Regions from separate parts of the Streptomyces sp. NPDC002676 genome, predicted to be linked through region 1. Evidence: riboswitches for the same ligand, from Rfam matches in the RefSeq annotation. Region 1 holds a riboswitch; each other region holds the start of a gene.
The links. Region 1 has a riboswitch for cyclic di-AMP ahead of ACWD3E_RS19055 (C40 family peptidase). Riboswitches for the same ligand answer to the same signal wherever they lie in the genome.
Positions count from the first base shown of each region.

Region 2: linked by a shared signal. The riboswitch ahead of ACWD3E_RS30800 (transglycosylase SLT domain-containing protein) and the one ahead of ACWD3E_RS19055 (C40 family peptidase) in region 1 are both predicted to bind cyclic di-AMP.
Region 3: linked by a shared signal. The riboswitch ahead of ACWD3E_RS38370 (M23 family metallopeptidase) and the one ahead of ACWD3E_RS19055 (C40 family peptidase) in region 1 are both predicted to bind cyclic di-AMP.
Region 4: linked by a shared signal. The riboswitch ahead of ACWD3E_RS29710 (M23 family metallopeptidase) and the one ahead of ACWD3E_RS19055 (C40 family peptidase) in region 1 are both predicted to bind cyclic di-AMP.

Region 1 covers NZ_JBSFVT010000006.1:130,943-138,542, reverse strand. Annotated here, with positions in the region: gene ACWD3E_RS19065 (ATP-dependent Clp protease proteolytic subunit) at 22-657, shown strand; gene ACWD3E_RS19060 (hypothetical protein) at 665-970, shown strand; cyclic di-AMP (ydaO/yuaA leader) riboswitch at 1,404-1,542, shown strand; gene ACWD3E_RS19055 (C40 family peptidase) at 1,546-2,019, shown strand; gene ACWD3E_RS19050 (ATP-binding protein) at 2,042-2,500, opposite strand; gene ACWD3E_RS19045 (helix-turn-helix domain-containing protein) at 2,714-3,580, shown strand; gene ACWD3E_RS19040 (DUF397 domain-containing protein) at 3,590-3,814, shown strand; gene ACWD3E_RS19035 (8-amino-7-oxononanoate synthase) at 3,929-5,056, opposite strand; gene bioB (biotin synthase BioB) at 5,204-6,436, shown strand; gene ACWD3E_RS19025 (adenosylmethionine--8-amino-7-oxononanoate transaminase) at 6,429-7,600, shown strand, end outside.
Region 2 covers NZ_JBSFVT010000014.1:132,177-139,776, forward strand. Annotated here, with positions in the region: gene fahA (fumarylacetoacetase) at 1-816, opposite strand, end outside; gene ACWD3E_RS30795 (HAD family hydrolase) at 1,172-1,984, shown strand; gene ACWD3E_RS30800 (transglycosylase SLT domain-containing protein) at 1,997-2,485, opposite strand; cyclic di-AMP (ydaO/yuaA leader) riboswitch at 2,490-2,670, opposite strand; gene ACWD3E_RS30805 (polyprenyl synthetase family protein) at 3,308-4,318, shown strand; gene ACWD3E_RS30810 (LolA family protein) at 4,543-5,754, shown strand; gene ACWD3E_RS30815 (ABC transporter ATP-binding protein) at 5,841-6,815, shown strand; gene ACWD3E_RS30820 (ABC transporter permease) at 6,802-7,600, shown strand, end outside.
Region 3 covers NZ_JBSFVT010000026.1:21,252-28,851, reverse strand. Annotated here, with positions in the region: gene ACWD3E_RS38405 (sensor histidine kinase) at 1-1,320, shown strand, start outside; gene ACWD3E_RS38400 (LuxR C-terminal-related transcriptional regulator) at 1,311-1,979, shown strand; gene ACWD3E_RS38395 (alpha/beta hydrolase family protein) at 2,087-3,241, shown strand; gene ACWD3E_RS38390 (GTP cyclohydrolase II) at 3,258-3,908, opposite strand; gene ACWD3E_RS38385 (MarR family winged helix-turn-helix transcriptional regulator) at 3,991-4,530, opposite strand; gene ACWD3E_RS38380 (dihydrofolate reductase family protein) at 4,618-5,754, shown strand; tRNA gene ACWD3E_RS38375 (tRNA-Met) at 5,826-5,899, shown strand; cyclic di-AMP (ydaO/yuaA leader) riboswitch at 6,205-6,369, shown strand; gene ACWD3E_RS38370 (M23 family metallopeptidase) at 6,379-7,422, shown strand; gene ACWD3E_RS38365 (aldo/keto reductase) at 7,490-7,600, shown strand, end outside.
Region 4 covers NZ_JBSFVT010000013.1:117,326-124,925, reverse strand. Annotated here, with positions in the region: gene ACWD3E_RS29725 (bifunctional acetate--CoA ligase family protein/GNAT family N-acetyltransferase) at 1-1,954, opposite strand, end outside; gene ACWD3E_RS29720 (HPr family phosphocarrier protein) at 2,135-2,416, shown strand; gene ACWD3E_RS29715 (GntR family transcriptional regulator) at 2,587-3,282, opposite strand; gene ACWD3E_RS29710 (M23 family metallopeptidase) at 3,487-4,239, opposite strand; cyclic di-AMP (ydaO/yuaA leader) riboswitch at 4,252-4,414, opposite strand; gene ACWD3E_RS29705 (M16 family metallopeptidase) at 4,649-6,037, opposite strand; gene ACWD3E_RS29700 (M16 family metallopeptidase) at 6,034-7,440, opposite strand.

The DNA.
Region 1 (7,600 bases):
GCCGCGAGGAGGGGTATGCCCATGACCCGACCGTCAGCCCGTCACGTCCTGCCTGAGTTCACCGAGCGCACCGGGACGGGCCACCGCACGCTCGATCCCTACGCCAAGCTCTTCGAGGACCGGGTGGTCTTCCTGGGGACACCGCTCGACGACACGGCGGCCAACGACGTGACGGCGCAGTTCATGTACCTCGAACACGCGGCCCCGGACCGGGAGATCACGCTGTACATCAACTCCCCGGGCGGCTCCTTCGGGGCGCTGGCGGCGATCTACGACACCATGCAGTACGTCAGTTGCCCGGTGGGGACCTACTGCCTGGGGCAGGCCGCCGGGACCGCCGCCGTCCTGCTCGCGGCCGGGGCCCCGGGCAGGCGGTTCACGCTGCCGGGAGCGCGGATGGTGATCGAACAGCCCGGTCTCGGCGAGCCGGTGCGGGGGATGCCCAGCGACCTCGTCATCCAGGCCCAGGAGTTGGAGCGGGTGCGCACCCTGACGGCGGAGATGCTCGCGCGGCACACCGGCCGTACGGAGGAGCAGGTCGACCGGGACCTGGAGCGGGATCTGATCCTGGACGCCACGGCAGCGCTGGAGTACGGACTGGTGGACGGCGTCGTCCCCAGCCGCAGGACCGTGCCCGGCGCGCCCGAGGCCGGGTGAGCCGCCGATGCTGCCGGACCTGCCTCCGCTGCCCGCGCTGACACGGGCCGAGGGCGAGTTGATAGACCGTTACCTGGAGACCGTCGATCTGCTGGGCCGGATCAACCCGGCGCACGACGGTGACACCTACCGCGGGCTGCGCGCGGCGCAGGCGCTGGTGCACAAGGCGTCCGAGCTGCGCGACGCGCTGGTGCTGATGCACCGTCGGGGTGAGACGGAGCTGCACGGGGACACGCTGGCACGGGCTTTGCGGGTGCTCGACGGTGAGCGCCGTACCGCTCGCGTCGCGCTCCCGCCCGACGGTGTCGGCTGATCCGGACACATATCCGAGACGCCGGGAACCGCGTGTCGAAGCCGCGCCCGGGCGGGAGTTGAAACGGCCCGAACGGCGGACCCACGGCCGGCGTATTCACGGATCCTTTTCCGGGCCCCCTCGGCTTGCGCACGGCGCTCGTCCGAGGGGGCCCGAACGCGCTCCGTCCCAGGTCCGGGGCCCTGTAAGGGAACTGACGGTGTCTCGAACGCACCCATGTCCACCCGAACGGGTGAGTGGTGAGTAACACCACAAATCCCCGATTCCATTGGGATTTTCGGACACCTGTGGGTGAAGATCCCTGTCCGACGACAAGCCCCCGCCACCGCGGCGGGGCGGTCCGGGCGGACGCCGAGTCCTGCCGCCGCCCGGACGACAGGTCGACAGGAGTGGATCGGCAGGAGTGGAGGACCCGAGCAAGGCGGGTCGCCGGAACGGAGGTTCGTCCGCACAGCGCGGACGGGCGGAGGTTCCGAGCAGGCCCTTGGGGTGAAGCCGCGGCAACGCGGCCGGGCAACTTCGCCAGCCCGAATCCGACAGGTCATCCTTCACAGGCGGCTGACGAAGGGTTGCGCATGACTGCGCTCAATCGTGTCCCGTCACTGATGGCCCGGGCCGGCACGGCCTCGGCACTCACTCTCGCCGCCGTGGGCGGCACGATCGCGGTCCCGGGTCTGGCCACCGAGGCCTCGGCCGCCACCACGGCCACGAAGGCGCTCCAGGTCGCGGCCTCCAAGAGGGGCGCCCCGTACCAGTGGGGCGCCAGCGGGCCGCGCAGGTTCGACTGCTCGGGGCTGACGCTCTATTCGTACAAGAAGGTGGGCAAGACCCTGCCGCGTACGGCCGCCCAGCAGTACAACAAGACGCACCACATCTCGGCCGGCAGCCGCAGGGCGGGCGACCTGGTGTTCTTCCACTCGGGTTCGAGCATCTACCACGTCGGCATCTACGCCGGACACGGGAAGATCTGGCACGCCCCGAAGACGGGTGACGTGGTGAAGCTGGAGAGGATCTGGACGCGGAGCGTCTGGTACGGCCGGGTCAGCTGAGGGCTCCTCACCCCGTGGACGGTCAGGGCTCCTGCTGGCCGGCCGCCGGCACCGGTTCGGCCGGGATCGTCCACGGGAGCTCGATGGAGACCGTCTTGCCGCCCTCGCGGGTGGGGCGGACGCGGAGTTTGCCGCCGCACTCGGCGGTGAGCCAGCGGATGATGACCATGCCGCGGCCGTTGTCCTGCTGGACCGCGGCGGGCAGTCTCTTCGGAAAGCGTGGATGACTGTCTGTGACGCCGATGCGCAGGTGTTCGTCACGGTGCAGCGCGATGTCGACCGTGAAGGTGGGTGACTGGCCGAAGGTGTGCTGTACGGCGTTCGTGGCGAGTTCGGAGACGATGAGTCGCACGGTGTCGGCCACGTCGGTGTCCGACGGCAGGCCCCACTCCGCGAGGGTGCCCACGACGTAGGAGCGGGCGACGGAGACCGAGGCCGGATCGCTCGGCAGAGTGACGGATGCTTCCAGATGGTCTGCCATGGCGAGGTCGTCCCTTTCCCACGGGACCGGAGTCCGACAAAGGAGCGGATGGTTCGAGTACGGTCCCGGACTGGTGCTTCTTCGCCAGACTGCCATTACCGGGCCGGTCAGGGGAGCGATCCACCAAGATATGCATATATCTGTCGCTCAAAGCGGTGAACTCTGCGACGGGAGCACGTATTTGGGCGGCCCGGAAGGAGTAAGGAGGAGCCCATGCAGAACGGTCCCGCGGTGCGCCGCCGCAAACTGGGCGCCGAACTGCGCACGCTGCGCGCCGAGGCTGGGCTCACGAGTGGCGAGGCCGCCCGGCTGGTGGGCTGGCACCAGTCGAAAGTGAGCCGTATCGAGACGGGTGCCAGCGGCGTGAAACCGGCCGATGTGCGCATACTCCTGGACGCGTACGCGGTTCGGGACGCCCAACTCCGTGAGTTACTACTGTTGTTGGCCGGTGCCGAGGAGAACGCGGTCGGCGCACGCAACCGCTGGTGGCATGCGTACCGCGGGGTATTGCCGCCGACCTATCGCGATTTCATCAGCCTCGAGTCACAGGCCAGTGGCATGCGCACCCTGGAGACCACGGTGGTCCCGGGTCTGCTCCAGACGCCCGAGTACGCCCGCGCGGTGACCCGGGCGGCCGTGAAGAGCCTGGACGAGGAGGCGCTGGACGCGTTAGTGGAAGTGCGTCTGGCCAGGCAGGACGTGCTCCACTCGGATCCGCCGCTGCACCTGGACGCCGTACTGGACGAGGCGGTGCTCCGGCGCGAGGTCGGCGGCCCGGAGGTGATGGCCCGGCAGCTGGAGCGGTTGCTGCAGGCGGCGCGGCTGCCCCAAGTACGGCTACAGGTACTTCCGTTCGGAGCCGGGGCACATGTCGGCCTCACGGGACCTTTCGTAATCTTCTCATTTCCGAGCACTTCTGATCTGGACGTGGTTGTTCTCGACCAATTGACGAGTAGCCTCTATCTGGAACGGAAAGAAGACCTCGTGGCTTACTCGGAGGCCTTCAACACCCTTCGCATCCACGCCCTTTCACCCGAGGAATCGTTGGATTACATCGCCGGGATAGGTGACGGCGCGTAAGGAGGCACCATGTCAGTACTGCCTCGGCACGTCCCGATCAGTACCGATCTGCACGATGCGCAATGGCTGCGCAGCAGCTACAGCACGGGAGCGAACAACTGCGTGGAGACGGCCCGGCCGCGCTCCGGCCCGCGGGCCGGACTGCTCGCCGTGCGCGACTCCAAGAACCCGGCCGGACCCGCGCTGCTCTTCTCCCCCGGGAGCTGGGCGGGGTTCGTGGCCGCGCTCCGGTGACCCGCGGATCCCGACCGACCCCGACCCCGACCCCGACCCTGACCCTGACCCCGACCAACCGCTACCGATCAGATCCGATCAGATGCGTGCGAAGCCCGGCCGTGTCACGCCGACTCATGGTCGCGCCTCGTCGATGACCCGTACAGCGCGTTCGATCTCGGACCCGGAGAGGTCCGCGCGGGCGGTCAGCCGCAGCCGCGAGATGCCGTCGGGCACGGAAGGAGGACGGAAGCAGCCCACGGCAAGACCGGCCGAACGGCAGTCGGCCGCCCAGCGCACGGCGCTCTCCGGGGACGGGGCCCGCACCGAGACCACCGCGGCGTCCGGACGCACCGCTTCCAGACCCGCGGCGGTCAGGCGTGCGTGCAGTTCCGCGGCCACCTCACGGGCCCGTGCCGCCCGCTCCGGCTCACGGCGCAGCAGCCGCAGCGCCGCCAGCGCCGCCCCCGCCGCGGCGGGGGCGAGGCCGGTGTCGAAGATGAACGTCCGGGCCGCGTTGACCAGGTGGTCGATCACCCGGGCCGGGCCCAGCACCACCCCGCCCTGGCTGCCCAGCGACTTGGACAGCGTGGCCGTGACGACCACGTCGTCCGCGCCCGCGAGCCCGGCCTCGTTCGGCGCTCCCCGGCCGCCGTCACCCAGCACGCCGAGCCCGTGGGCGTCGTCCACGACCAGCCCGGCGCCGTGCTCCCGGCACGCCGCGGCCAGTTCGGCCAGCGGGGCCGCGTCGCCGTCGACGGAGAACACGGTGTCGGAGACGACGATCGCCGGTCCCTCGTGCGTGCTCAGCGCCTTGCACACGGCCTCCGGGTCGGCGTGCCCGACCACCTGCGTGCTGCCCCGGGCGAGCCGGCAGCCGTCGATCAGCGAGGCGTGGTTGCCCGCGTCCGAGACGATCAGCGAGCCGTGCGGGCCCAGCGCGGTCACGGCGGCCAGGTTCGCGGCATAACCGGACGAAAAGACCAGAGCCGCCTCGAAGCCGCAGAACTCCGCCAGTTCGCGCTCCAGCTCGGTGTGGAGTTCGGTGGTGCCGGTGACCAGCCGGGAACCGGTGGAGCCGCCGCCCCACGCCCGGGCGGCCTGGGCGGCTCCCTCGGCGACGTCGGGGTGGTGGGCCAGGCCCAGGTAGTCGTTGCTCGCGAGGTCCAGCAGCGGCGAGTCGGCGGGGCGCGGGCGCAGCGTCCGTACGAGTCCGGCGCGGCGGCGCGCCTCGGCCTGCTCGTCGATCCAGCCGAACGCCATGGGTCCTCCGGGGCATTTGTAGGTAGCGGACAGACCCTAGCCGGACGCCGAGCCGCCCAGGGTGTGGCGATACCCACACGGTGAACCGTCCGCGTTGTTCAAACTCACATTGGCCCGGGGCGGTCGCGTAAGACAGGATCAGACCTCATGGACCTGCTGAACACGCTGGTGGAAAAGGGGCTTCGGCGCGAGCTGCCGACCCGCGAGGAAGCACTCGCCGTACTCGCCACCTCCGACGACGACCTGCTCGATGTGGTGGCCGCGGCCGGCAAGGTGCGCCGGCACTGGTTCGGCCGGCGCGTGAAACTCAACTACCTGGTCAACCTCAAGTCCGGCCTGTGCCCGGAGGACTGCTCCTACTGCTCCCAGCGGCTCGGCTCCGAGGCCGGCATCCTGAAGTACACCTGGCTCAAGCCGGACGAGGCCTCGCAGGCCGCCGCCGCGGGCCTGGCCGGCGGTGCCAAGCGGGTCTGCCTGGTGGCCAGCGGACGCGGTCCGACGGACCGCGACGTGGACCGGGTCTCCCGGACGATCAAGGCGATCAAGGACCAGAACGAGGGCGTCGAGGTGTGCGCGTGCCTCGGTCTGCTCTCCGACGGCCAGGCCGAGCGGCTGCGTGAGGCCGGTGCCGACGCCTACAACCACAACCTCAACACCTCCGAGGCCACGTACGGGGACATCACCACCACCCACACGTACGCCGATCGGGTGGACACGGTGCAGAAGGCGCACGCGGCCGGTCTGTCCGCCTGCTCCGGTCTGATCGCGGGCATGGGCGAGAGCGACGAGGACCTGGTGGACGTGGTCTACTCGCTGCGCGAGCTGGACCCGGACTCGGTGCCGGTCAACTTCCTGATCCCGTTCGAGGGCACCCCGCTGGCCAAGGAGTGGAACCTCACCCCGCAGCGCTGCCTGCGCATCCTCGCGATGGTCCGCTTCGTCTGCCCCGACGTGGAGGTGCGTATCGCGGGCGGCCGTGAGGTCCACCTGCGCTCGATGCAGCCCCTCGCCCTGAACCTGGCCAACTCGATCTTCCTCGGCGACTACCTGACCAGCGAGGGCCAGGCGGGCAAGGCCGACCTGGAGATGATCGCCGACGCCGGTTTCGAGGTGGAGGGCGCCGACCAGGTCACGCTGCCGAAGCACCGGGCCGACGTCCAGGGCGCCCGTGGCGGCTGCGGATCGCACGCCGAGGCGGGCTGCGGGTCGCACGAGGGCGGCGGCTGCGGGTCCGTGTGCGGCTCGCACGAGGGAGGGGACGTGTGCGGTACGGCGTCCGTGCCCGCATCCGCGCCTGCGGCTTCGGCGAACGAGCCGCGCACCGACCTCGTCGCCGTCCGCCGCCGGGGCGCCGGAACGGACATCGCGCCCAATGCCTGAGCTGGGCGTGCCCGAGCTGCTGGAGCTGGACCGGCGGCATGTGTGGCATCCGTACGGCCCGATGCCCGGACGTGCCGAACCGCTCGTCGTGGAGTCGGCGAGCGGGGTCCGGCTGAAGCTCGCGGACGGCTCGGGCGAACTCGTCGACGGGATGTCGTCCTGGTGGTCGGCGATCCACGGCTACAACCACCCGGTCCTCAACGAGGCCGTGCAGCGGCAGCTGGGCCGGATGAGCCATGTCATGTTCGGCGGGCTCACGCACGAGCCCGCCGTGCGGCTCGCGAAGCTCCTTGTCGACTTGTCGCCTGACGGTCTGGAGCATGTGTTCCTGGCCGACTCCGGGTCCGTGTCGGTCGAGGTCGCGGTGAAGATGTGCCTGCAGTACTGGCGCTCGCTCGGCCGCCCGCAGAAGCAGCGGCTGATGACCTGGCGGGGCGGCTACCACGGGGACACCTGGCAGCCGATGTCGGTGTGCGACCCCCAGGGCGGGATGCACGAGCTGTGGACCGGGGTGCTCCAGCGCCAGGTGTTCGCGGACGCGCCCCCGACGGAGTACCAGGAGTCGTACGCCGGGCATCTGCGGTCGCTGATCGAGGCCCACGCCCACGAACTGGCGGCGGTCATCGTGGAGCCGGTGGTGCAGGGCGCGGGCGGGATGCGCTTCCACTCCCCCGAGTATCTGCGGGTGCTGCGCGAGGCGTGCGACGCGCACGACGTGCTGCTGGTGTTCGACGAGATCGCCACCGGCTTCGGCCGCACCGGCGAGCTGTTCGCGGCCGGGCACGCGGGGGTCACCCCGGACGTGATGTGCGTGGGCAAGGCCCTGACCGGCGGCTATCTCACGATGGCGGCCACCTTGTGCACCGCGCGGGTGGCCGACGGCATCTCGCAGGGCGAGGTGCCGGTGCTGGCCCACGGGCCGACCTTCATGGGCAACCCGCTCGCCGCGGCCGTCGCCTGCGCCTCGATCGAGCTGCTGCTCGGCCAGGACTGGCAGTCCGAGGTGCGGCGGATCGAGGCGGGACTGCGGGAGGGCCTCGCACCCGCCGCCGAACTGCCCGGGGTGAAGGACGTCCGCGTCCTGGGTGCCATCGGGGTCGTCCAGCTCGACCACGAGGTCGACATGGCCGCCGCCACCCGGGCCGCCGTGCGGGAGGGCGTGTG
Region 2 (7,600 bases), on a different contig from region 1:
CGTGCGCTCCGGCGGCGCCACGCGCGCGTGCTCCAGCGCCTCCAGCGGGGTGATCCACGCGGACACCGAGGTGGCGAAGGACTTGCCGAGGAAGGGGCCGAGGGGCACGTACTCCCAGGCCTGGATGTCGCGCGCGGACCAGTCGTTCAGCAGGCACAGCCCGAAGACGTGCTCCCTGAAGTCGCCCAGCGCGACCGGCGTGCCCAGCTCGGACGGCTTGCCCACGACGAAGCCGACCTCGGCCTCGATGTCCAGCCGGACCGACGGGCCGAAGACGGGGGCGGGGTCGGCCGGCGCCTTGCGCTGCCCGGAGGGTCGTACGACATCCGTGCCGGAGACGACGACCGTGCCGGAGCGGCCGTGGTAACCGATCGGCAGGTGCTTCCAGTTGGGGGTGAGGGAGTCCGCCGCGTCCGGGCGGAAGATCTGGCCGACGTTCCGCGCGTGGTTCTCCGAGGCGTAGAAGTCGACGTAGTCCGCCACCTCGAACGGCAGGTGCAGGGTGACCTCGGACAGCGGGTGGAACAGCGGCTCGACCGTCTCGCGGTGCGCGGGCTCCGTCACCCAGGCGGTCAGCGCGCGCCGCACCTCGGACCAGGCCGTGCGGCCGGCGGCCAGCAGCGGGTTGAGGGTGGGCTTCGCGAGCAGCGCGTGGTGCGGCGAGCCGAGGGCGGTGGCCGCGGCGCCCGCGTCGAGGACGTGGTCCCCGAGCCGGACGCCGACCCTCCGCTCCGTGCTGCCGGAGGGCGAGAAGACGCCATAGGGAAGGTTGTGCGGACCGAAGGGGTCACCCTCGGGGACGTCGAAGGGGGGCATGGGGTACTGCCTCACTCTCATCCGGCGCCTTGCGCGGCGATGCGTTCCATGTGGTCGCGCCACACGTTACGGCGGAGGCAGGTGTCTTGGGCAGTGCCCGAAGGGTTGTGCGGGTGATGACTGAAGAGTTCTTGATGCCCGGAAAAGTCTTGTCGGGGTGGCAATCCCCGGCTTGGCTGCCTTTGGGGGCGGACGGGGTGGATCCGGTCCGCAGGCGGCCCATGGCTGAGGCCGCTCCACTCCTACGAAGGAGGCCATCAGGCAAGCGGATGGCCCCACTTGGGGCTGGGAAGTACATAAGTGCACAGGGTGACAGGGGGAGTCGGGTGGGGCGCGAGGTCCGTATTCTCTGATCATGGCCGCCTCCCCCGCGTATTCACTGATCGCCACCGACCTGGACGGGACGCTGCTGCGCGGCGACGACACCGTCTCCGACCGGTCGCGCGCCGCGCTCGCGCGGGTGGCGCGGGCCGGCGCCCGGCACCTGGTGGTGACGGGCCGCCCGGCACCCAGGGTGCGGCCCCTGCTGGACGACCTCGGATATACGGGGCTCGCGGTGTGTGGGCAGGGCGCGCAGGTGTACGACGCCGGAGCCGACCGCCTGGTGCGGTCGGTGCGGCTCGACCGGGAGCTGGCCGAGACCGCGCTCGGCAAGATCGAGGCCGAGGTCGGGCAGGTCCACGCGGCCGTCGACCAGGACGGCGTGGACGGGCTCACGCTCATCGAGCCCGGGTACCGGATGCCCCATCCGACCCTGCCCGCGGTGCGGGTCGGCCGCCGCGACGATCTGTGGGCGGAGCCCATCAGCAAGGTGCTGCTGCGCCATCCCGACCTGTCCGACGACGCGCTGGCGGCACTCGCGCGCTCGGTCGTGGGCTCGCTGGCGACGGTCACCATGTCGGGGCCGGGCACCGTGGAGCTCCAGCCCGGCGGGGTGACCAAGGCGACCGGGCTCGCGCTCGCCGCCGACCTGCTGGGGATCGGCGCCGAACAGGCTCTCGCCTTCGGCGACATGCCCAACGACATCCCGATGTTCGCCTGGGCCGGCCGCGGCGTCGCCATGGCCAACGCGCACCCCGAACTCAAGGCGGTCGCCGACGAGCTCACCAAGTCGAACGAGGACGACGGCATCGCCGTCGTCCTCGAAAGACTGTTCCCGACCGACTGACCGGGGGGTATGTCAGTACGCGCTGAAGACGTTGTCGATCGAACCGTAGCGCGCGGCGGCGTAGTTGCAGGCGGCGGTGATGTTCGCGACGGGGTCGTAGATGTTGAACGACGTTCCGGCCACGTGGTACGTGTTGAACGTCGGGTCGATGACCTGGAGCAGGCCCTTGGACGGGATGCCCTTGGCCGCGTTGGAGTCCCAGAGGTTGATGGCGTTGGGGTTGCCCGAGGACTCCCGGATGATGTTGCGGTAGATGCCGTTGTAGCTGCCCGGGATGCCCTTCTGAGCCATGATCGCGAGCGACTCGCGGATCCAGCCGTCGAGGTTGTTCGGGTACCCCGCGAGGGTGGTGGCGGCGGTCGTCGTCGTCCCGCCGGCGGCGGATGCGCTCGTGGCGCCGATGAGCGGGATCGCGAGTACGGCGACGCCGGTGCCGGCGGCGGCGAGCGCGCGGAGGAGGCGGTTGTTCCGGGTGCGGCGGGGCTGAACGGCAGCAGACATGGGGAAGTCCTCTCCGGCGCCTGCGAGGTGAGCTGTCGGGTTCGGGCTGGGGAGTGCCCGGCCGGGCCGTCGAGACGGCACGACTTCACCCCTAGCCGTTCCGGTGCGACATGTGTCGACCGGGCCGGCGGCATACCTGGGTCCCCCGCTCCTGCCGTACGAAATGAGTTCGTCGATGGGTCTTTCAGGCGGCGGCAGGATTCGGCGTCCGCCTGATGGCCCGGAACGTATGCGAGAGCACATGTCCGGAACAAGTACCAGATTCGTAGATCAACCCAGTTGACCTTGATCTGTTCTGAATGTGGTACTTGATCCTTTGCAGTTGCCAACACTCAACTCGCCTTTGCGGCAAGGGGTGGGAAGGGGTGGGGGCGACTATTCCCGGCGAGGCGTTCCGGTGGGCGTGAGTGACCCAACTCACGAATGGGCAAAATATGGCAAATCAGGCATGAGGTATTAAGGGGATTCAGGCGATTCGGGGGTTTCAGGGGATTTGCTTCACCCATTGGAGACGGGAAAGTGGTCCGCGTCACAGCTGATTTCGGAGGGTTCGGTGGCCGGCCACGGCTCCCGTCGCGACTCGCCGACGCGGCGCGGGGGCCGGCGCGTCCGGCGGGGTCCGCCATACGTGCGCGTACCCCCTCGTACCGTCCGCCGGTGGGAGTCGTGGGGGTAGGACGTACGGATGTGCATGAGTGTCTCGAGCGGTGGGCGCTATCGGTGATCGAAAGCGGACCGGATACGCTGACTTGAAGTGATAGCGGCGACCTATCGACAAACCGTGTAATCGCCAACAGAGACACAGCAGACAGGAGACCCCTCGTGACCGTCGTCGGGCCGTTCGGGCTGAGCGTGCGGGACCAGGCTCTCGAAGCCGATGTCCAGGCCGGATTGGCGGCTGTCGAGGAAGGTTTGCTCGAAGCCACCAAGAGCGAGGTCCCGTTCATCACCGAGGCCGCGCAGCACCTCGTCCGGGCCGGCGGGAAGCGTTTCCGGCCGCTGCTCGTGATGCTCGCGGCGCGCTTCGGTGACCCGTACGCGCCGAACGTGGTGCCGTCCGCCGTCGTCGTGGAGCTGACCCACCTCGCCACGCTCTACCACGACGACGTCATGGACGAGGCCGCCGTGCGCCGCGGTGTGGACAGCGTCAACACCCGCTGGGGCAACTCCGTCGCGGTCCTCACCGGCGACTTCCTCTTCGCCCGCGCCTCCCAGATCCTCGCCGACCTCGGCCCCGAGGCGGTCCGGGTGCAGGCCCTCGCCTTCGAACGGCTGGTGACCGGTCAGATCCTGGAGACCGCGGGTCCCTCGGACGGCCGTAACCCGGTCGACCACTACCTGGACGTGCTCAGCGGCAAGACGGGTGCGCTGGTGGCGGTTTCGTGCCGGTTCGGCGCCATGATGTCCGGCGCCGACGAGACGGTCGTCGACGTCCTCACCCAGTACGGCGAGCGGCTCGGTGTCGCCTTCCAGCTCTCGGACGACGTCCTGGACATCGCCTCCGACTCGCACGAGTCCGGCAAGACCCCCGGCACCGACCTGCGCGAAGGCATCCCGACCCTGCCCGTGCTCCGGCTGCGCGAGCGGGCGGCCAAGCTGGGGCTGCCCGAGGACCTCGCGCTGTGCGAGCTGCTGGACTCCGACCTCAGCGACGACGCCCGGCACGCCGAGGTGCTCGCCGCGCTGCGCGCACACCCCGCGCTGGAGCAGGCCCGCCGGGACGCCGTCCGCTACGCCGAGGAGGCGCGCGCCGCGCTGGCCCCGCTGCCCGAGTGCGACGCCAAGGCGGCGCTGACGGAACTGTGCGACGCGGTGGTGTTCCGGGCCGGCTGAGCCCGGCTTCGGGACGACCCCTACGGGTCGGGTGGAGCTGCCGCCCTTTCGTGTCATACCGCAGGCGTACACGGAGTTGGCTCCGAGGTCTGACGCTTCCTCACGGCCGATTTGGTCAGATGGGAACCACGGAAATCACCACTCCTCACCGATTCGGGTGAGAATGGCGGCTCAGGTGGACCAGCGTGAGGACAGCCGCCGCCGACGACGGAGGTAAGGCACACATGGCACCGTACGAATCCGACGACGCAATGGACGTCGCGCAGGACGGGGACCTGCGTACCGGACGCCGCAAGGCCGCCCGGTACGTCGTCCCGGTCGCGGTGGTGGGGGTGGCGGCGGCCACGATCGGGCTCGTCCCGGCGCTCGCCGCCTCCGGTGACCCCGACCTGCCGAAGATCACCGCACAGCAGCTCATCGAGAAGATAGCCAAGTCGGACGTGCAGCAGCTGTCCGGCACGGTGAAGATCGACACCGACCTCGGCCTGCCGAACTTCGGCGGCCTGGAGAACAGCCTGATGTCCGGCGCGGCCCGGGGCGGCCACGGCGACGGCTCGACCGCGGACCCGAAGGCGAAGCTCACCGAGCTGGTCTCCGGCACGCACACCCTGCGCGTGGCCCTCGACGGCCCGGACCGGCAGAAGCTGTCGCTGCTGGAGAGCGGCGCCGAGTACAGCCTCATCCACAACGGCAAGGACGTGTGGGGCTACGACAGCAAGAGCAACGAGGTCTACCACGGCTCCTCGGCCGGCTCGGCCAAGGAGCACCGGGCCGAGCCCCCGGCCACGCCCAAGGACTTCGCCGACCAGGCCCTGAAGTCGGTGGACGACACCACGTCCGTCACCGTCGACGGCACCGCCCAGGTCGCCGGCCGCGACGCCTACAAGCTGCTGATCAAGCCCAGGCAGTCCGGCAGCACGGTCGGCGCGATCAGTATCGCCGTGGACGCGAAGACGGGTCAGCCGCTGAAGTTCACGCTGACCCCGGCGAGCGGCGGCGCTGCCGTCCTCGACGTCGGCTTCACCCAGGTCTCCTTCGCCGAACCGGCCGCCCGCACCTTCGACTTCACCCCGCCCAAGGGTGCGAAGGTCACCGAGGAGAAGAAGGAGTCCAGGGCACGGCAGCACGCGCCGAGGCCCGGCGAGGACTTCGGCAAGGGCATGGCGGGCATGGGGGGCCATGACGTCCTCGGCAAGGGCTGGAACTCCATAGCCGTCTTCGACACCGGCGCCAAGGGCGGCATGCCCAGCGGCGACAAGGGCGGTGCGTTCGGCGGCTTCCTCGGCTCGCTCGGCGACAAGGTCTCCGGGAAGTTCGGCAAGGGCACCGTCTTCCACACCCGCCTGGTCAACGCCCTGATCACGGACAACGGCAAGGTGTATGTCGGCACGGTCACCAAGGACGCGCTGGTGAAGGCGGCGAACGAGGGGAAGTAACCCCGAATCAGGGGCGGTGAACCGGGGCAGGGGGGCTCACGGGTCCCCCTGGCGTACGACTGGAGCACGACGAGACGAGGGAGCCGATGGACGCACCGTCCGCCACGCAGCGGGAGCCCGGGGACGCGGTGGCGAGCGTCATCGCCACGCGCGGCCTCACCAAGCGCTACCGCGGTGGGCAGCTCGCCGTCGACGGTCTCGATCTGACCGTCCCGGCGGGCAGCGTCTTCGGCTTCCTCGGCCCGAACGGCTCCGGAAAGACCACCACCATCCGCATGCTGATGGGGCTGATCGAGCCGACCTCGGGCTCCGCCCGCGTCCTGGGCCAAGCCATGCCGCGCTCGGCGCGCGCCGTCCTCCCGCAGGTCGGCGCGCTCATCGAGGGCCCCGCCCTGTACGGCTTCCTCTCCGGCCGGGACAACCTGCTGCGCTACGACGCGGCCGACCCGACCGCCGACCCGCGCACCCGGCGCGCCCGGGTCTCCGCCGCGCTGGACCGGGTCGGACTCGGCGCCGCCGCGGGCAAGAAGGCGAAGGCGTACTCGCTCGGCATGAAGCAGCGCCTGGGGCTGGCCGCCGCGCTGCTCCAGCCGCGCAGACTGCTCGTCCTGGACGAGCCGACCAACGGCCTCGACCCGCAGGGCATGCGCGAAATCCGGGCCCTGATACGGGAGTTGGCCGCCGACGGCACGACCGTCTTCCTCTCCTCCCACCTACTCGACGAGATCGAGCAGGTGTGCACGCACGCGGCGGTCATGGCACAGGGCCGGCTGATCACCCAGGGCGCGGTGGCCGATCTGGCCGCCGGGGCGCGCGGCCGGCTCGTGGTGACGACGCCGGACGCGGCCGAAGCGGCACGCGTGCTGAAGGAGCAGGGCGTCGGGGACGTCGTCGCCGACGGCGCCCGGGTGACCGCCGAGCCGCCCGGACGGGACCTCGCCGAGGTGAACGCCGCGCTGGTCACCGCGGGCGTCCGCGTCCGGGGTTTCACACTCGAACGGGCCTCGCTGGAGGACGCGTTCGTGGCACTGACGGGGGAGGGCTTCGATGTCGCGGGCTGAAACACTCCAGGCGGCACCGGCTGCGGCCGTTGCCGCGCGGCCGAGTCCGCTGTGGACCTTCGGGCTGCTGCGCAGCGAGCTGATCACCACCCTCCGGCGCTGGCGCACCCTCGCGCTGCTCGGTGTGCTGGCCGCGGTGCCGGTGCTGGTCGGGATCTCGGTCAAGGTCGAGACGCGGGGCGGCGCCACGGCGCACGGCGGGAACGGCGAAGGTCCGGCGTTCATCGCTCAGATCACCAACAACGGCCTGTTCCTGGTGTTCACGGCGCTCGCGGCGACCCTGCCGTTCTTCCTGCCGATGGCCGTAGGCGTGATCGCCGGCGACGCGGTCGCGGGGGAGGCGGGCGCGGGCACCCTGCGCTATCTGCTGGTCGCCCCGGCCGGCCGCACCCGCCTGTTGCTCACCAAGTACACGACCGTCATGGCGTTCTGCCTGCTGGCCACCCTGGTCGTCGCCGGCTCGGCGCTGCTCGTCGGCGCACTGTTGTTCCCGCTCGGGGATCTGACGACCATCTCGGGCACCCGCATCAGCTTCACCGAGGGACTCGGCCGCGCCCTGCTGATAGCCCTGGTCGTCGCCGCCTCACTCGTCGGCGTCGCGGCCCTCGGCCTGTTCGTGTCGACCCTGACCAACAGCGGCATCGCGGCGATGGCGACCACCGTCGGCCTGCTCATCACGGTCCAGATCCTCGACCAGATACCCCAGTTGCACGCGCTCCAGCCGTACTTCTTCTCGCACTACTGGCTGTCCTTCGCGGACCTGATGCGCGACCCCGTCTACTGGG
Region 3 (7,600 bases), on a different contig from region 1:
CTGCTCACCTCGGCGAGCGTGCCCAGGCGGTGGGTGCTGCCCGTGGTCGCGGCGGTGACCGGCGAACTGCTGGAATGGACGTACTGGCTCACGCATTCCTCTGCCGGCTATGGGCAGACACTGCTGAACGTCCTGGTGGGCTGTGTGTGCGTGCCGGTGCTCGCCGCCTTCGCCGGTGCGGCTCTGCTCCGGCCGGCGAACGGCAGGCCCGCGCGTCTGGCCGGAGCCGGCGCGTCGAGCTCCGCGCGCTGGGCCCTGCTGCTGCCCGCCGTCGTGGTGATGACCGGTGACCTGCTCGGTCTCGATCTGTGGCAGTTCGCGTCACCGGGCACCGGGATCGGGCCGGCAGTGGTGGGTTACCTGGTGGGGCTGGCGCTGCTGGCGGCCGTCGTGGCCGGGCTGGTGCGGTGGCCCAGGGCGGCGGCGAACCTGGCTGTCCTGGGGCTGGTGGGGATCGGGGCGTACGACGTCGCCCAGAGCGGGTTCGGACAACACCTGGTGGTGGTACGGAAGTTCGGCTCCCCGCCCGGGCCGGCGCCGTCCCTCCCCCTGGAGATTGCCCACCATGCGTCGGTCCTCGGCGGCATCCAGGGGGCGGTGCTGCTGGCCCTCGGGCTGTGGCTGCTGCCGAGGACCGTGCTGGTGGATGCCGGTCGGCTGCTCGGTCGGGGGCCGGACCCGGCGCTGGCCCGGCGGGTGGTGGAGCTGACCGAGACACGGGCCGATGCGGTCAGCTCCGCGGCCGCGGAGCTGCGCAGGATCGAGCGGGACCTGCATGACGGCGCACAGGGACGGCTGGTCACCATCGGGATGAACCTCCGGGTCGCCGAGGAGATGATCCACAGCGATCCGCACGAGGCCGCCGCACTCGTCGTGGAGGCCCGTGTCGCCTCGGCGGCGGCACTGGAGGAACTTCGCGGCCTGATCAGGGGGATGCACCCGCCGATGCTGGCCGACCGGGGCCTCGGGGAGGCGGTCCGGGCGCTCGCACTGGACCTGCCCCTGCCGTGTGAGACCGAGATCGATCTGCCCGGGCGGCTCGCCGCCCCGCTGGAGTCGGCCTGCTACTTCGCCGTCGCCGAGGTGGTCACCAACGCCGTCCGGCACGCCTCGGCGCATGCCCTCCAGATCCGCATGGTCCACGCGGACGGGCTGCTGCGCATCGAGGTGGTCGACGACGGGGTGGGCGGCGCGGATCCCGCCCGGGGCACCGGGCTGGCGGGGGTGGAACGACGGCTGGCGGCCTTCGACGGCATCCTGGCGGTCAGCAGCCCGCCCGGGGGCCCGACGATCGTGGTCATGGAGGTCCCGTGCGCGTAGTCGTCGCGGAGGATCTCTTCCTGCTCCGGGAGGGGCTGGTCAGGCTCCTGAAGGCGCGTGGGTTCGAGATCGTGGCGGCCACCGACAGCGCGCCGGGCCTGCTCGACGCGCTGCTGGAGTTCCGGCCGGACCTCGCGATCGTGGACATCAGGCTGCCGCCCACCCACACCGACGACGGACTCCGTGCGGCGCTGTCCGCCCGCGAACGGATACCCGGGCTGCCGATTCTGCTGCTCTCGCAGTACGTCGAGCAGATCTACGCCCAGGAGCTGCTCGCCGACCAGGCCGGAGGGGTCGGCTACCTGCTCAAGGACCGGGTGTTCAGCGACGACCAGTTCGTCGACGTGATCCGTACGGTCGCCGCGGGCGGCACGGTCATGGACCCCGAAGTGGTCACCAAGCTGCTCGGTCGCCGCAGCCGTGCCGAACGCGAACCCCTGTCCGGGCTCACCGAGCGGGAACGCCAGGTGCTCGAGCTCATGGCCGAGGGACGCTCCAACAGCGCCATCGCGAACCGGCTCTTCATCAGCGAGAAGGCCGTGTCCAAGCACAGCACCAGCATCTTCACCAAGCTGGAGCTCGCGCCCTCCGACGACGACAACCGTCGCGTGCTGGCCGTGCTCGCCTACCTCATGTCCGTGCCCAGGCGCCGGGCGTAGCCCGGTTCTGTCCGAAGACCCAGGGAGGGTCCGTGACCACCACGCCGTTCATGAACCGAGAAGGCCGAGAAGGCCGAGAAGGCCGAGATGGAACGACGCGCCGTCGCATGCTCGGAGCCGCGCTGGCAGTCGGTGCCGCCCTGCCGATGGGCATCGCACGCCAGGCGTCGGCGGCTTCGACCGCCCCGGGCCCGGTTCAGCTCACCCTGCCCGTGCCCACCGGGCCGTACCCGGTGGGCACGGTGCCCCTGCACCTCGTCGACACTTCACGCCCTGATCCCCTGGCCGGTCCCGGGCACCACCGCGAGTTGATGGCGAGCGTCTGGTACCCCGCCCGGGGCGTCGAGCGGTATCCGCTCGCCCGCTGGACGCCCCCTGCCGTGACGCGGGCCATCCTCACCACGTCGGCGGGCTGGCCGGCCGATGTCGCGGTGGCGCCGCTCACGGCCGGCCACGAGGGCGCCCCGGTGCTGCGAACGGGCGGACGGCTGCCGGTCGTCGTGTTCTCGCACGGCGCGCACGATCACCGTGCGGACACCACCGTCGTGGTGCAGGAGCTCGCCAGCCACGGGTACGTGGTGGTCACGGTGGATCACACGTACGACGCGTTCAGCGAGTTCCCCGACGGCCGGCTCACGGTCCCGCTCGACCAACCCGCACTGACACCACGGGACTTCGCCACCGACGTCCGGTTCGTGCTCGACTGCATCGAGGACCTTGCCACCGGGCGCAACCCCGACGCCGGACACCGACCGCTGCCGCCCGGCCTGCGTGGCGCCCTCGATCCGCATCGCATCGGCATGTTCGGCTGGTCGAAAGGCGCGACGGCGACGGCCTTCGTCATGAGCGAGGACCAGCGCGTCCGGGCCGGGCTGAGCCTCGACGGCCCGATGCAGCCGATGGTCACCACCGACCTGGACCGGCCGTTCATGCTGATGACTGCCGCGTTCCCCCGGGCCACGCAGCCGAGCGTCGCCGAGTTCTGGTCCCACCTGCGCGGGTGGCGGCTCAACGTCCAGGCCGAGGGCGCCACCCACTGGTCGTACGGTGACGACCAGGTGCTGGTCCCGCAGCTTGCGAAGGCGGTCGGGATGAGCGACGAAGAACTCCGGGGCTGGATCGGCACCCTCGCTCCGGCCCGGGCGGTACGGATCCAGCAGGCGTACCCCCTTGCATTCTTCGACCTGCACCTGCGGCACCGACGCGGGCACCTGCTCGACGGCCCGTGCCCGGCCTTCCCGGAGGTGAAGTTCCTCCCCTGAAGCGGCGGACCGGCCGTCAGCCCGCGTTCATTCCGGTCAGTTCGGTCAGCTCGGTCAGGGGCAGTGTGTGCTGGGTCTGGAGGACCTTCGCCCGCAGATACCGGACGTTGTGCGCGGTGGTGAAGACGCCGGTCGGCACCCGGTCCCGTACGGCGACTCCCAGTGTGCGCAACTGCTCAGCCTTGTCGGGGTTGTTGGAGAGCAGGTCCAGTTCCCCGATGCCGAGGGCGCCCAGCATCTGCGCGGCGGCCGTGTAGTCGCGGGCGTCCTCCGGGAGGCCGAGGGCGGCGTTCGCCTCGTAGGTGTCGAGGCCCTGGTCCTGGAGGGCGTAGGCGTCGAGCTTGTTGTACAGGCCGATGCCGCGGCCCTCCTGGCGGAGGTAGAGCAGGACGCCGCCGCGGTCGGCGATGCGCTCGACCGCCTCGCGCAGCTGAGGTCCGCAGTCGCAGCGGGCCGAGCCGAAGACGTCGCCGGTCAGGCACTCGGAGTGCAGGCGCACCAGGGGGACGGAGCCGGGCGCGGGGTCGCCGAGGACGACGGCGACATGCTCCTGGCCGTCGGCCAGCCCGTGGAAGGTGACGAGTTCGGCGTCGGCGCTGTAGCCGTCGTGGAAGCGCAGCGGTACCCGGACGCGGGCGCGCGGTGTGGCGGCGGGGGTGTCGGGCATGCGGATCCCTCCGAGGCGGTTTGCTTCATATTTGAAGCAGTCGTTCGTAGGGACCCTACCTCATGCTTAAAAGTTAAAGCAATCATGGAGTTGGAGTTGTCGGTGATGTGGACGACGTGCATGACGAACGGCGCCGCCACGGGACGTCACCCGCCCCGGCCTCGGCGTCGTCGCCCTGCAGCCCGCCCGCGATCTGCGTGCAGATCTCCTCCAGCTGCCGTACCTGCTCCGGGGTGAGCCGGTCGAAGAGGGCGGCGCGCACCGTGTCGACGTGCCCGGGTGCCGTGCGCTCCAGTACGGCCATCCCCTCCTCCGTCAGCACCGCGAGGCTGCTGCGCTTGTCCGAGGGGCAGTCCTCGCGGCGCACCAGCCCGTCCCGCTCCAGCCGGGTCACCGCGTACGTCAGCCTGCTGCGCGTGATCTTCAGCGTCTCGGCGAGATCGGTCATGCGCAGTCGCCGGTCGGGCGCGTCGGAGAGGTTGGCGAGCACGGAGTAGAACAGATGGGGCATGGCGGCGTCCTGCTGGAGCTGCCGGTCGATCGTGTCCTCCAGGAGCCGGGCGGCGGCCATGTAGGCGCGCCAGGCGCGCTGCTCTTCGGGGGTGAGCCAGCGGGTCGTCATGCCGCCAGTGTAAGTTTGTTTCAAACTTGAACCAAGACGAGCCCTGCCGTCAGCCTCAGCAAGTCAGCTTCCGGAATGAGGACGCCGATGCCCCTGCCGTACGTGCTGCTGTCCGCCGCCGTCTCCCTCGACGGCTACCTGGACGACACCGGCCCCGAGCGGCTCCTGCTGTCCAGCCCGGCCGACTTCGACCGGGTCGACGAGATACGGGCCTCGGTCGATGCCATCCTGATCGGCGCCGGCACCATCCGCGCGGACAACCCGCGGCTCCTGGTCAACTCCCCGGAGCGCCGCGCGGCCCGTGTCGCCGCGGGCCGGCCGGAGTATCCGCTGAAGGTGACCGTCACCGCCTCCGGCGACCTCGACCCGGGCGCCAGGTTCTGGCACACCGGCGGCCAGAAGCTCGTCTGCACCACCGACAAGGGCGCCGAGCGGGCCCGCAGCCTCGGTATCGCCGCCGACCTCGTCGCCCTCGGCCCCGACCTCGACTGGCGCGCCCTGCTGGAGCACCTGCACGACGTACGCGGCGTACGGCGCCTGATGGTCGAGGGCGGCGGCACCGTCCACACCCAGCTCCTCCAGCAGGGCCTCGCCGACGAGCTCCAGCTGGTCCTCGCCCCGCTGCTCGTCGGGGACCCGAAGGCGCCCCGGCTGTTCGGCCCGGGCGCGTACCAGGCCGGTCGCCTCCGCCTCACCGAAACCCGCAGGATCGAGGACGTCGTACTGATGCATTACGAGCCCACCGCACCCGGAACGGGGCAGTCGGTCACGGCCGCCGACCGGCATTGGATGAGGATCGCCTGCGAGCTGGCGGCGCTGTGCCCGCCCTCGGAGACGGCGTTCAGCGTGGGCGCGGTCGTGGTCGCCGAGGACGGGACCGAGCTGGCGCGCGGCCACTCGCGCGAGGGTGACGACCCGGTCGTCCACGCCGAGGAGGCGGCCCTGGCGAAGATCGACCCGGCCGACCCGAGGCTGCCCGCCGCCACGGTCTACAGCAGCCTGGAGCCCTGTGCCCGCCGCGCCTCACGGCCGGCTCCCTGCGCGCGGCTGATCCTGGCGGCGGGGGTACGGCGGGTGGTCACGGCCTGGAGCGAACCGGACACGTTCGTGGCGGCGGCCGACGGGAGCGGACTGCTGTCGGCGCAGGGCGTGGAGGTCGTCGTACTGCCCGAATACGAGGAGCGTGCCATGGCGCCGAACCGCCATCTGCTGACCGGCGAATAAGACCGCCTACTGACCGGTCAGTAAACCGATGTGCTTTCTGCCCCGCACATGGCGTACAGTAGAGACATCGACGCGGGGTGGAGCAGCTCGGTAGCTCGCTGGGCTCATAACCCAGAGGTCGCAGGTTCAAATCCTGTCCCCGCTACTGAAGGCTCAGGGCCGGAATCCAGAATTGGGTTCCGGCCCTGAGTGTTTGCAGTGTTCAACGGCCTGTGGGGCGCACTACTCAGGGTGATCGGGCGACCGCCCTCCGCATAACATCTGAGTCACCATCAAAAACGCTGTGACTCCTGAACCCCGGTCAAGTTGCCCGGTTTGAGCCGGTAATGGCGTGTATCGCCGCCCTGGAAAGCATTAATGATCAAGCCGAACGGCTTGGAATCTGACAGTCGGGTCTATTAACGTTCGATAACGCAGCGCGGTCGTCCCAGCCGTCACAAGAGGCGGCTCCGTGCTCATGCGCCGAATCCCGCGAGGGAACCGGGGAACCACCACCTTGGGGTGAATCGCGCGGACGCCGTCGTGAACTCGCTGAGTACACGGCAGTGCCACGCGTAGGAGACCTTCCTGCTCCGAACCCGTCAGCTAACCCGGTAGGCGGAGGAAGGAAAGGAGTACGCCCGCGTGGCGTCCAACCGGCCTGCCCAAGAAGCCCCGTTCATACCGGCTCAGCGCGAGACCGAAGCCTTCGGCTACGGTTCCTTCCCGGCCGAGGAGGGCCCCTGGGAGGAGTGGAACCCCACCGAGGACTCCGTCCGCCCGGTCCGCGGCCGGCACCGCGTCGCCAAGCAGCGCGGCGGGCTCGCGCGCAGCTCCACGGTCCTCGGCGTCGGCGTCCTGGCCGCGGTCGGCGCGGGCGGCATCGCCAGTGCCAACTCCGGCAAGCCCCCGGTCGCCATCTCGATGCCCGACCTGCCCGACCTGCCTTCCTCCGTCGACTCCCTGCTTGACGACGGTTCCGCGGACGCGCCCAAGGCCGCCTCCGCGGACACGCTCAGCAGGGTCGGCATGACCTCCGAGGACGCGCAGAACACGGACGCGGGCGAGGCCCTGCGCAACCGGATCATGGCGCAGGCCGACCAGCAGCAGGGCCAGGCCGACAGCAAGGCCACCGCCGCCGCGGTCGCCGCCGCCGAGCAGCAGAGCGCCGCCGCGGCTGCGAAGGCGGAGAAGGCCGCCGCTGCCAAGGCCGCCGCCGCCAAGGAGCAGGCCGAGGCCATCGCGAAGAAGAAGGCCGAGGCGGAGCGCTTGGCCAAGCTGGCCAAGCAGTTCAGCCTGCCGGTCGTCTCGTACACCCTCACCGGCACCTTCGGGCAGCCCGGTGCGATGTGGTCCTCCGGCTACCACACGGGCCTGGACTTCGCCGCTCCCACGGGCACGCTCATCAAGGCCGTCCACAGCGGCACCGTCACGCAGGCGGGCTGGGCCGGTGCCTACGGCTACCGGACCGTGCTGACCCTGGACGACGGCACCGAGCTGTGGTTCTGCCACCAGTCCTCGATCAACGTCAGCGTCGGCCAGAAGGTCAACACCGGCGACGTGATCGGCCGTATCGGCGCCACCGGCAACGTCACCGGCCCCCACCTCCACCTGGAGGTCCACCCCGGCGGCCAGCCGACCGCCATCGACCCGATGACCTGGCTCCGCGAGAAGGGCCTCAACCCCTGACCCGGCCTGTCGGCCTGCTGTCCTGCTGCGCGGAATGTGATCACTGGTACGGGCGTTGAAACAGGGCATGGCTCCTCTGCGCACACTCGGTTCCTCCGATCTCCAGGTCTTCCCCCTCGCCCTCGGCGGCAACGTCTTCGGCTGGACCTCCGACGAGGAGACGTCCTTCGCCGTCCTC
Region 4 (7,600 bases), on a different contig from region 1:
CCACCGCGGTGGGCAGTCGTTCCGCAGGGGGGAACGGGTGGGCGCCGCCTGCGGCGCCGGGTGCCTTCTCGACGGCCCGAGGTGCGGTACTCGTCGCAGCCGACAACGCCTCGGCCAGCCCCCCGAGCTCCACATGCACCACCAGCACCGGCTTACCAGGAACGGCCGCCGCAGCCGAGCGCAACGCCTCGGCCAACTCCGCATCCCCCGCCGACCCCTCCCCAATGGCAGGGATCGCGGTGACCACAACGGCATCGCACGTGTCGTCCGCCAGCGCAGCGGCCAGCGCCCGATGGAAGTCCTCCGCCCGCGCCCCCGTCGTCAGGTCCAGCGGCAGTGACGGCCGCAACCCCTCCGCGAGGCACCGGTCGTACGTCAGCACGCCCAGCGACTCCGAGTTCCCGAGGATCGTCACGCGCGGCCCCGCGGGCAGGGGCTGGCGGGCGAGCAGCAGGCCCGCGTCGACCAGCTCGGTGATCGTGTCCACCCGGATCACACCGGCCTGCCGGAGCAGCGCGGAGACGGTGGCATGGGGCAGCCGGGTGGCCCGGACCGCGTGCCCCTGGGGGGCCGAGCCGACCCCCTGCACCACGACCAACGGCTTCGCCGCCGCGGTCCGCCGGGCGAGGCGGGTGAACTTGCGCGGGTTGCCGATGGACTCCAGGTACATGAGGACGACGTCGGTCTCGGGGTCGTCGTACCAGTACTGGAGGACGTCGTTGCCGGAGACGTCCGCGCGGTTGCCGGCGGACACGAACGTGGACACGCCGGTGACCCCCGTGACGCCTCCCCCGCGCCGGTGCAGACCCGACAGCAGGGCGATGCCGATGGCGCCGGACTGCGCGAACAGGCCGATGCGCCCCGGGCGGGGCATCTCGGGGGCGAGCGAGGCGTTCAGCAGGACGTCCGGGGCGGTGTTGATGACCCCGAAGGCGTTCGGGCCGATGATCCGCATGCCGTACGCGCGCGCCTGCTGCACGAGCGCACGCTGCCGCTCACGTCCCTCGGGCCCGCTCTCCGCGTAGCCGGCGGAGAGGACGACGAGTCCCTGGACGCCGTGTTCGCCGCACTCGGCGACCACGGCGGGGACGTACTCGGCCGGGACGGCGACGACCGCGAGGTCGACGTGCCCCTCGATCTCCCGCACCGACCGGTGCGCGGGCACCCCGTCGACGCCCTCGACGTCCTCGGGGAAGGCCTTGTTCACGGCGTACAGCCGGCCCGTGTAGCCGGCGTCCCGGAGGTTGGCCAGGACGCTGCGGCCGACCCCGCCGGGCGCGCGGCCGACGCCGACGACGGCCACGGAGCCGGGTGCCAGCAGCCGTCGTACCGAACGGGCCTCGGCGCGCTGCTCACGCGCGCGTTGCACGGCGAGGGAGCGGTCGGTGGGTTCCAGGTCGAACTCCAGGCGTACGACGCCGTCCTCGAAGCTGCGCTTCTGGGTGTACCCGGCGTCCGTGAACACCTTGATCATCTTGGTGTTGGCGGGCAGCACCTCGGCGGCGAAGCGGCGGATCCCGCGCTCGCGCGCCACGGCGGCGATGTGCTCCAGGAGAGCGGAGGCGACCCCGCGGCCCTGGTGGGCGTCCTGCACGAGGAAGGCGACCTCGGCCTCGTCGGCCGGTGCGGAGGCGGGCATTCCGTCGGGGCCGATGCGGTCGTAGCGCACAGTGGCGATGAACTCGCCGCCGACGGTGGCCGCGAGCCCCACCCGGTCCACGAAGTCGTGGTGCGTGAAGCGGTGGACGTCCTTGGCGGAGAGCCGGGGGTACGGCGCGAAGAAGCGGTAGTACTTCGACTCGTCCGAGACCCCCTCGTAGAAGCTGACCAGGCGGTCGGCGTCATCGACGGTGATGGGCCGCACGCGTGCGGTGCCGCCGTCGCGCAGCACCACGTCGGCCTCCCAGTGGGCGGGGTACTCGTGCCGGTCGTGCCGGTCCGCCGGGGTCTGCATGGGCCCCAGCGTACGGCTCGCCCCCGGCAACGGCGCGAGGCAGTCTGTGGGGGGACGGAAGCCGGATCGAGGCCGCGGTCCGGCGACACGGCCGGAGGGTGACGAAGGTCCCCTCCGGACTTGCTTCACGATGTGGGAAACTGGTCTAGACAACCCTGAGAACCTGAAGGGCAGCATCACATGGCTGAGCGCCGCGTCAACGTCGGCTGGGCCGAGGGCCTCCACGCCCGCCCCGCCTCCATCTTCGTCCGAGCCGCCACGGCCGCAGGCGTCCCGGTGACGATCGCCAAGGCCGACGGCAACCCCGTCAACGCGGCCTCCATGCTGGCGGTCCTCAGCCTGGGCGCCCAGGGCGGCGAGGAGATCGTCCTCGCTTCCGGCGCCGAGGGCGCGGACGCCGCCCTGGACCGTCTGGCCAAGCTGGTCGCCGAGGGCCTTGAGGAACTGCCCGAGACCGTCTGAGTCGCGCCAGGAAGCCGCGTCCCCGGAATCGGGGGCGCGGCTTCCGCGTTTTCGCGCCGGACTGATTCGCACGCGAATTTACGCACCTGCCTGAATTCACGGCACGCCGAAATAGGGCAGCGGAAATGCGCGTCCCTCCGAATATCCCCTCTTTGTATACGGCGCCCGTGTTAATGCCGCGGGCTCGCTGTGTTTACGGCATGTTGCGAGTCCCTCACACGCTCCGCGCGCTCCCCGCCGGAGGCGAACCGCAGCCGGTGCGCGCCCGCCGCGCGCTCGATGTGCAGGGCGGTGACCGCCCGCGCGCGCTCGCCGTCGCCGCGCGTCACCGCGTCCACGATGACGCCGTACTCGGCCCAGGACTCCACCGGGCTGACCGGGGCCTTCACCGCGTACATCCAGGCGATCTTGTGCCGCAGCTGGGTGAGCATCGAGGTCAGCGAGTGGCTGCCGGAGGCCTGGGCGAGCGTCTCGTGGAACCAGCCGTCCAGCGAGCGCAGTTCCTCGCTGCCGCCCTGCCTGGCCCGCTCCTGGCCGAGCCGCACCAGGCCGCGCAGCACCTTCAGATGGGCCTCCGTGCGCCGCTGGGCGGCCCGTGAGGCGCCGAGCGGCTCCAGGAGCATGCGCATCTCCAGCAGGTCGGCGGCCTCCCGCTCGGTCGGCTCGGCGACGCACGCGCCCGCGTGCCGACGGGTCACCACGAAGCCCTCGGCCTCCAGGGTGCGCAGGGCCTCGCGGACGGGGACGCGCGAGACGCCGTAGCGGCGGGCCAGGACTTCCTCGGTGAGGCGGCTGCCGCGCTCGTGGACACCGGCCACGATGTCGTCCCGGATCGCCGTGCACACCGAGTGTGCCGGAATACGCATGACCGACCTCCGCCTTAATCCCCGTGAAACGTCGACAACGGACGCGTGTTCCGTGACTCTATTGCAATGTGCGGGAATTTCCGACGGCGGCCCAGAATCCATGGATATTTTTTGGTCAGCGGGCACCGCGGACGCCGCGAAAAACGACGAAGCCCCGGCTCGGTGAACCGGGGCTTCGTCGCGAGTGCCGCTTCGGGGTGCGTGTCAGACGCTCAGGCCGTGCTGGCGGAGGTAGGCGACGGGGTCGACGTCGGAGCCGTACTCCGGGGTCGTGCGGGCCTCGAAGTGGAGGTGCGGGCCGGTGACGTTGCCGGTCGCTCCGGACAGGCCGATCTGCTGGCCCGGGACGACCTGCTGGCCCACGGTGACGCCGATGGACGACAGATGGCCGTACTGGGTGTACATGCCGTCGGCCATCCGGATCACTATCTGGTTGCCGTACGCGCCGCCCCAGCCCGTGGAGACGACGGTACCGAGGCCGACCGCGTGCACCGGGGTGCCGCTGGCCGCGTGGAAGTCGATGCCGGTGTGGGAGCCGGAGGACCACAGGGAGCTGCTGGCGCGGTAGCCCGTGGAGACGTACGAGTCGGCGATCGGCGCGACGAAGGCGTTCAGGCGCTTGCGCTCAGCCGCGCGGGCGGCGCGCGCCTTGGCCTCGCGCTCCTCCTTCGCCCGCTCGGCGGCGGCCTTGGCCGCGGCCTGCTCGGCCGCCTTCCGCTCGGCGGCCTGCTGCTGCGCGGTGGCCTGTGCGTCGATCTGCTCGGCGATCTCGTCGCTCACGGTGATGACCGGGGTGAGGCCGGTCTGCTCGACGGAGTTCTCGGCGGCGAGCGACGGGGTGGCCGCGAGGGTGCCGATGACGCCGGTGGTCAGGGCCGCGACGCCGGCCGCCTGAGCGGTGGTGCGCTTGACCCGGCCGGGCTTGCGGTGCTTCCCGGTGGCGCACATGAACGCCATGAAGTGGCTGGTCCTTTCCTTCCCTCTCGCCTACCGGGTTAGCTGACGGGTTCGGAGCAGGAAGGTCTCCTACGGACCCCCTCGCGCACGCGCGGGAGTCCGATTCACCCCAGGGGACGTGTGGGTCCCCGGCTCCCCTGGCTCGCGCCGTACGGGGACTCGGCGATGACTGTCCGGTGCCGCGGGTGCGGCGCACTGCCTGACGAACAGCCCGCACGACGCTACGGGGGGTGGCTTTCCCCGCCCAAACGGATCCGGAGTTTTGTAGCGCATCCCACAGGCCAGACAGGCAACCTCCGCCCCAATTCGGACATCTGGGGAGCGGCTGGGGAACAGCCGGTGCACAGGCGTGGGGCCCTGACGACCCGTAAGTCGCCGGGCCCCACTCGCGCGTGCGTGCGCTCGGGCTCTACTCGGCCGCCACGACCGTGACTTCGCCGATGCCGAGCGCCTCGACCGGCTCCTTGATCTGGGCCGCGTCACCGACAAGGACGGTCACCAGACGGTCCACCGGGAAGGCGTTCACGACCGCCGCCGTGGCCTCCACGGTGCCGGTGGCGGCGAGCTGCCGGTAGAGCGCGGCCTGGAAGTCGTCGGGCAGGTGCTGCTCGACCTGGTCGGCCAGGGTGCCCGCGACGGCCGCCGCGGTCTCGTACTTCAGCGGCGCGACCCCGACGAGGTTCTGCACGGCGACGTCCCGCTCGGCGTCGGTCAGGCCCTCCGCCGCGAGCGTACGCAGCACCGTCCACAGGTCCTCGAGCGCGGGGCCGGTGTTCGGGGTGTCCACGGAGCCGCTGATGGCGAGCATCGAGGCGCCCGTGCCGTCCGGGGCGGAGCGCAGCACCTGCCCGAAGGAGCGCACGCCGTAGGTGTAGCCCTTCTCCTCGCGCAGGACACGGTCCAGGCGGGAGGTGAGGGTGCCGCCGAGGCAGTAGGTGCCGAGCACCTGGGCGGGCCACACGCGGTCGTGCCGGTCGGGGCCGATCCGGCCGATGAGCAGCTGCGTCTGCACGGCACCGGGCCGGTCCACGATGACCACGCGCCCGGTGTCGTCGGCGCTGACCGGCGGCACGGGCCGCGGGCTGCCCGGGGTGCCCGTCCAGGCGCCCAGGGTGTCGCCGAGCAGCTCGTCCAGGTCCGTGCCGGTGAGGTCGCCGACCACGACCACGGTGGCCGTGGCGGGGCGCACATGGCGGTCGTAGTAGGCGCGGACGGCCGCCGCGTCGATCTTCTCGACCGTCTCCTCGGTGCCCTGGCGCGGGCGGGACATGCGCGAGGTGGCCGGGAACAGCTCCTTGGAGAGTTCCTTGGCGGCCCGGCGGGCGGGGCTGGCCAGCTCGTGCGGGATCTCGTCCAGGCGGTTGCGGACCAGCCGCTCGACCTCGCTCTCGGCGAAGGCGGGCGCGCGCATGGCGTCGGCGAGCAGGCCGAGGCCCTTGGCCAGGCGGGAGGCCGGGACCTCCAGGCTGAGCCGGACGCCGGGGTGGTCGGCGTGCGCGTCCAGCGTGGCGCCGGCCCGCTCCAGCTCGGCGGCGAACTCCTCGGCGGAGTGCTTGTCGGTGCCCTCGGAGAAGGCCCGCGCCATGATCGTGGCGACGCCGTCCAGGCCGGTCGGCTCGGCGTCCAGCGGCGCGTCCAGCAGCACCTCGACGGCGACGACCTGCTGGCCGGGGCGGTGGCAGCGCAGCACGGTCAGGCCGTTGTCCAGCGTGCCGCGCTCGGGGGCCGGGAACGCCCAGGGCTTGGCCTCGCCGGCCTGCGGCTGGGGGTGGAAGTCCATCGTGGCGAGCTCGGTCACTTGGCCGTCTCCTCGTCGTTCTCGTTGCCGGCCTCTACGGTCGCTTCCTGCTCCGGGTCCTCGCCGCGCCCGGCCTCCTCGGTGTGCTGGGCCGACTCGGCGGACAGCGGCTCGTAGACGAGGACCGCGCGGTTTTCGGGGCGCAGGCGGGCCTGGGCGACCTCCTTGACCTCCTCCGGGGTCACCGCCAGGACGCGCTGGACGGCGGTGAGGGCGAGCTGCGGGTCGCCGAACAGGACGGCGTACCGGCACAGTTCGTCGGCGCGGCCGGCGACCGTGCCGAGCCGGTCCAGCCACTCGCGCTCCAACTGGGCCTGGGCGCGCTCCATTTCCTCGGGCGTGGGGCCCTCCTCGGCGAACCGGGCCAGTTCCTCGTCGATGGCGGTCTCGATGACCGGCACCTCGACGTCACCGGAGGTCTTCACGTCCAGCCAGCCCAGCGAGGGGGCGCCGGCCAGGCGCAGCAGGCCGAAGCCGGCCGCAACGGCCGTACGGTCGCGGCGCACCAGCCGGTTGTACAGGCGGGAGGACTCGCCGCCGCCGAGGACGGTCAGGGCCACGTCGGCCGCGTCGCACGCGCGCGTGCCGTCGTGCGGGAGCCGGTAGGCGGCCATCAGGGCGCGCGCCGGGACCTCCTCCACGACGACCTCGCGCAGCTGCTCGCCGATGACGTCCGGCAGGGAGCCGTCGCGCGGCGCGGGCTTGCCGTCGTGCGCGGGGATGGACCCGAAGTACTTCTCGATCCAGGCGAGGGTCTGCACGGGGTCGATGTCGCCGACCACGGAGAGCACCGCGTTGTTGGGGGCGTAGTAGGTGCGGAAGAACTGGCGGGCGTCCTCCAGGGTGGCCGCGTCCAGGTCCGCCATCGAGCCGATCGGCGTGTGGTGGTAGGGGTGGCCCTCCGGGTAGGCGAGGGCGGTCAGCTTCTCGAAGGCGGTGCCGTAGGGCACGTTGTCGTAGCGCTGGCGCCGCTCGTTCTTGACGACGTCCCGCTGGTTCTCCATCGACTCGTCGTCCAGGGCAGCGAGCAGCGAGCCCATGCGGTCGGCCTCCAGCCACAGCGCGAGCTCCAGCTGGTGGGCGGGCATGGTCTCGAAGTAGTTGGTGCGCTCGAAGCTGGTGGTGCCGTTGAGCGAGCCGCCGGCGCCCTGGACCAGCTCGAAGTGGCCATTGCCCTTCACCTGACCGGAGCCCTGGAACATCAGGTGCTCGAAAAGGTGAGCCAGACCGGTGCGTCCCTTGACTTCGTGGCGCGAGCCGACGTCGTACCAGAGGCAGACCGCCGCCACCGGGGTCAGGTGGTCCTCGGAGAGCACCACGCGCAGACCGTTGGCCAGGCGGTGCTCGGTCGCTGTCAGGCCCCCGGAGCCTGCCTCGGCTGTGGTCGTGTGACCCATGGGCATGTACGTCCCTTCGCGAGCGGAGGCGGTCGTCGAAACCGCGGTTTTCCTGCCGGTCCTGCCACTGTATGCAAGCGCGCGCAGCGGCGGCGAAGTTCCCGCCGGACGTACGCCCACAGCGGATCACGTAGCCTGCGTCGCGCGTGGGGACCGGGTCGTGGAC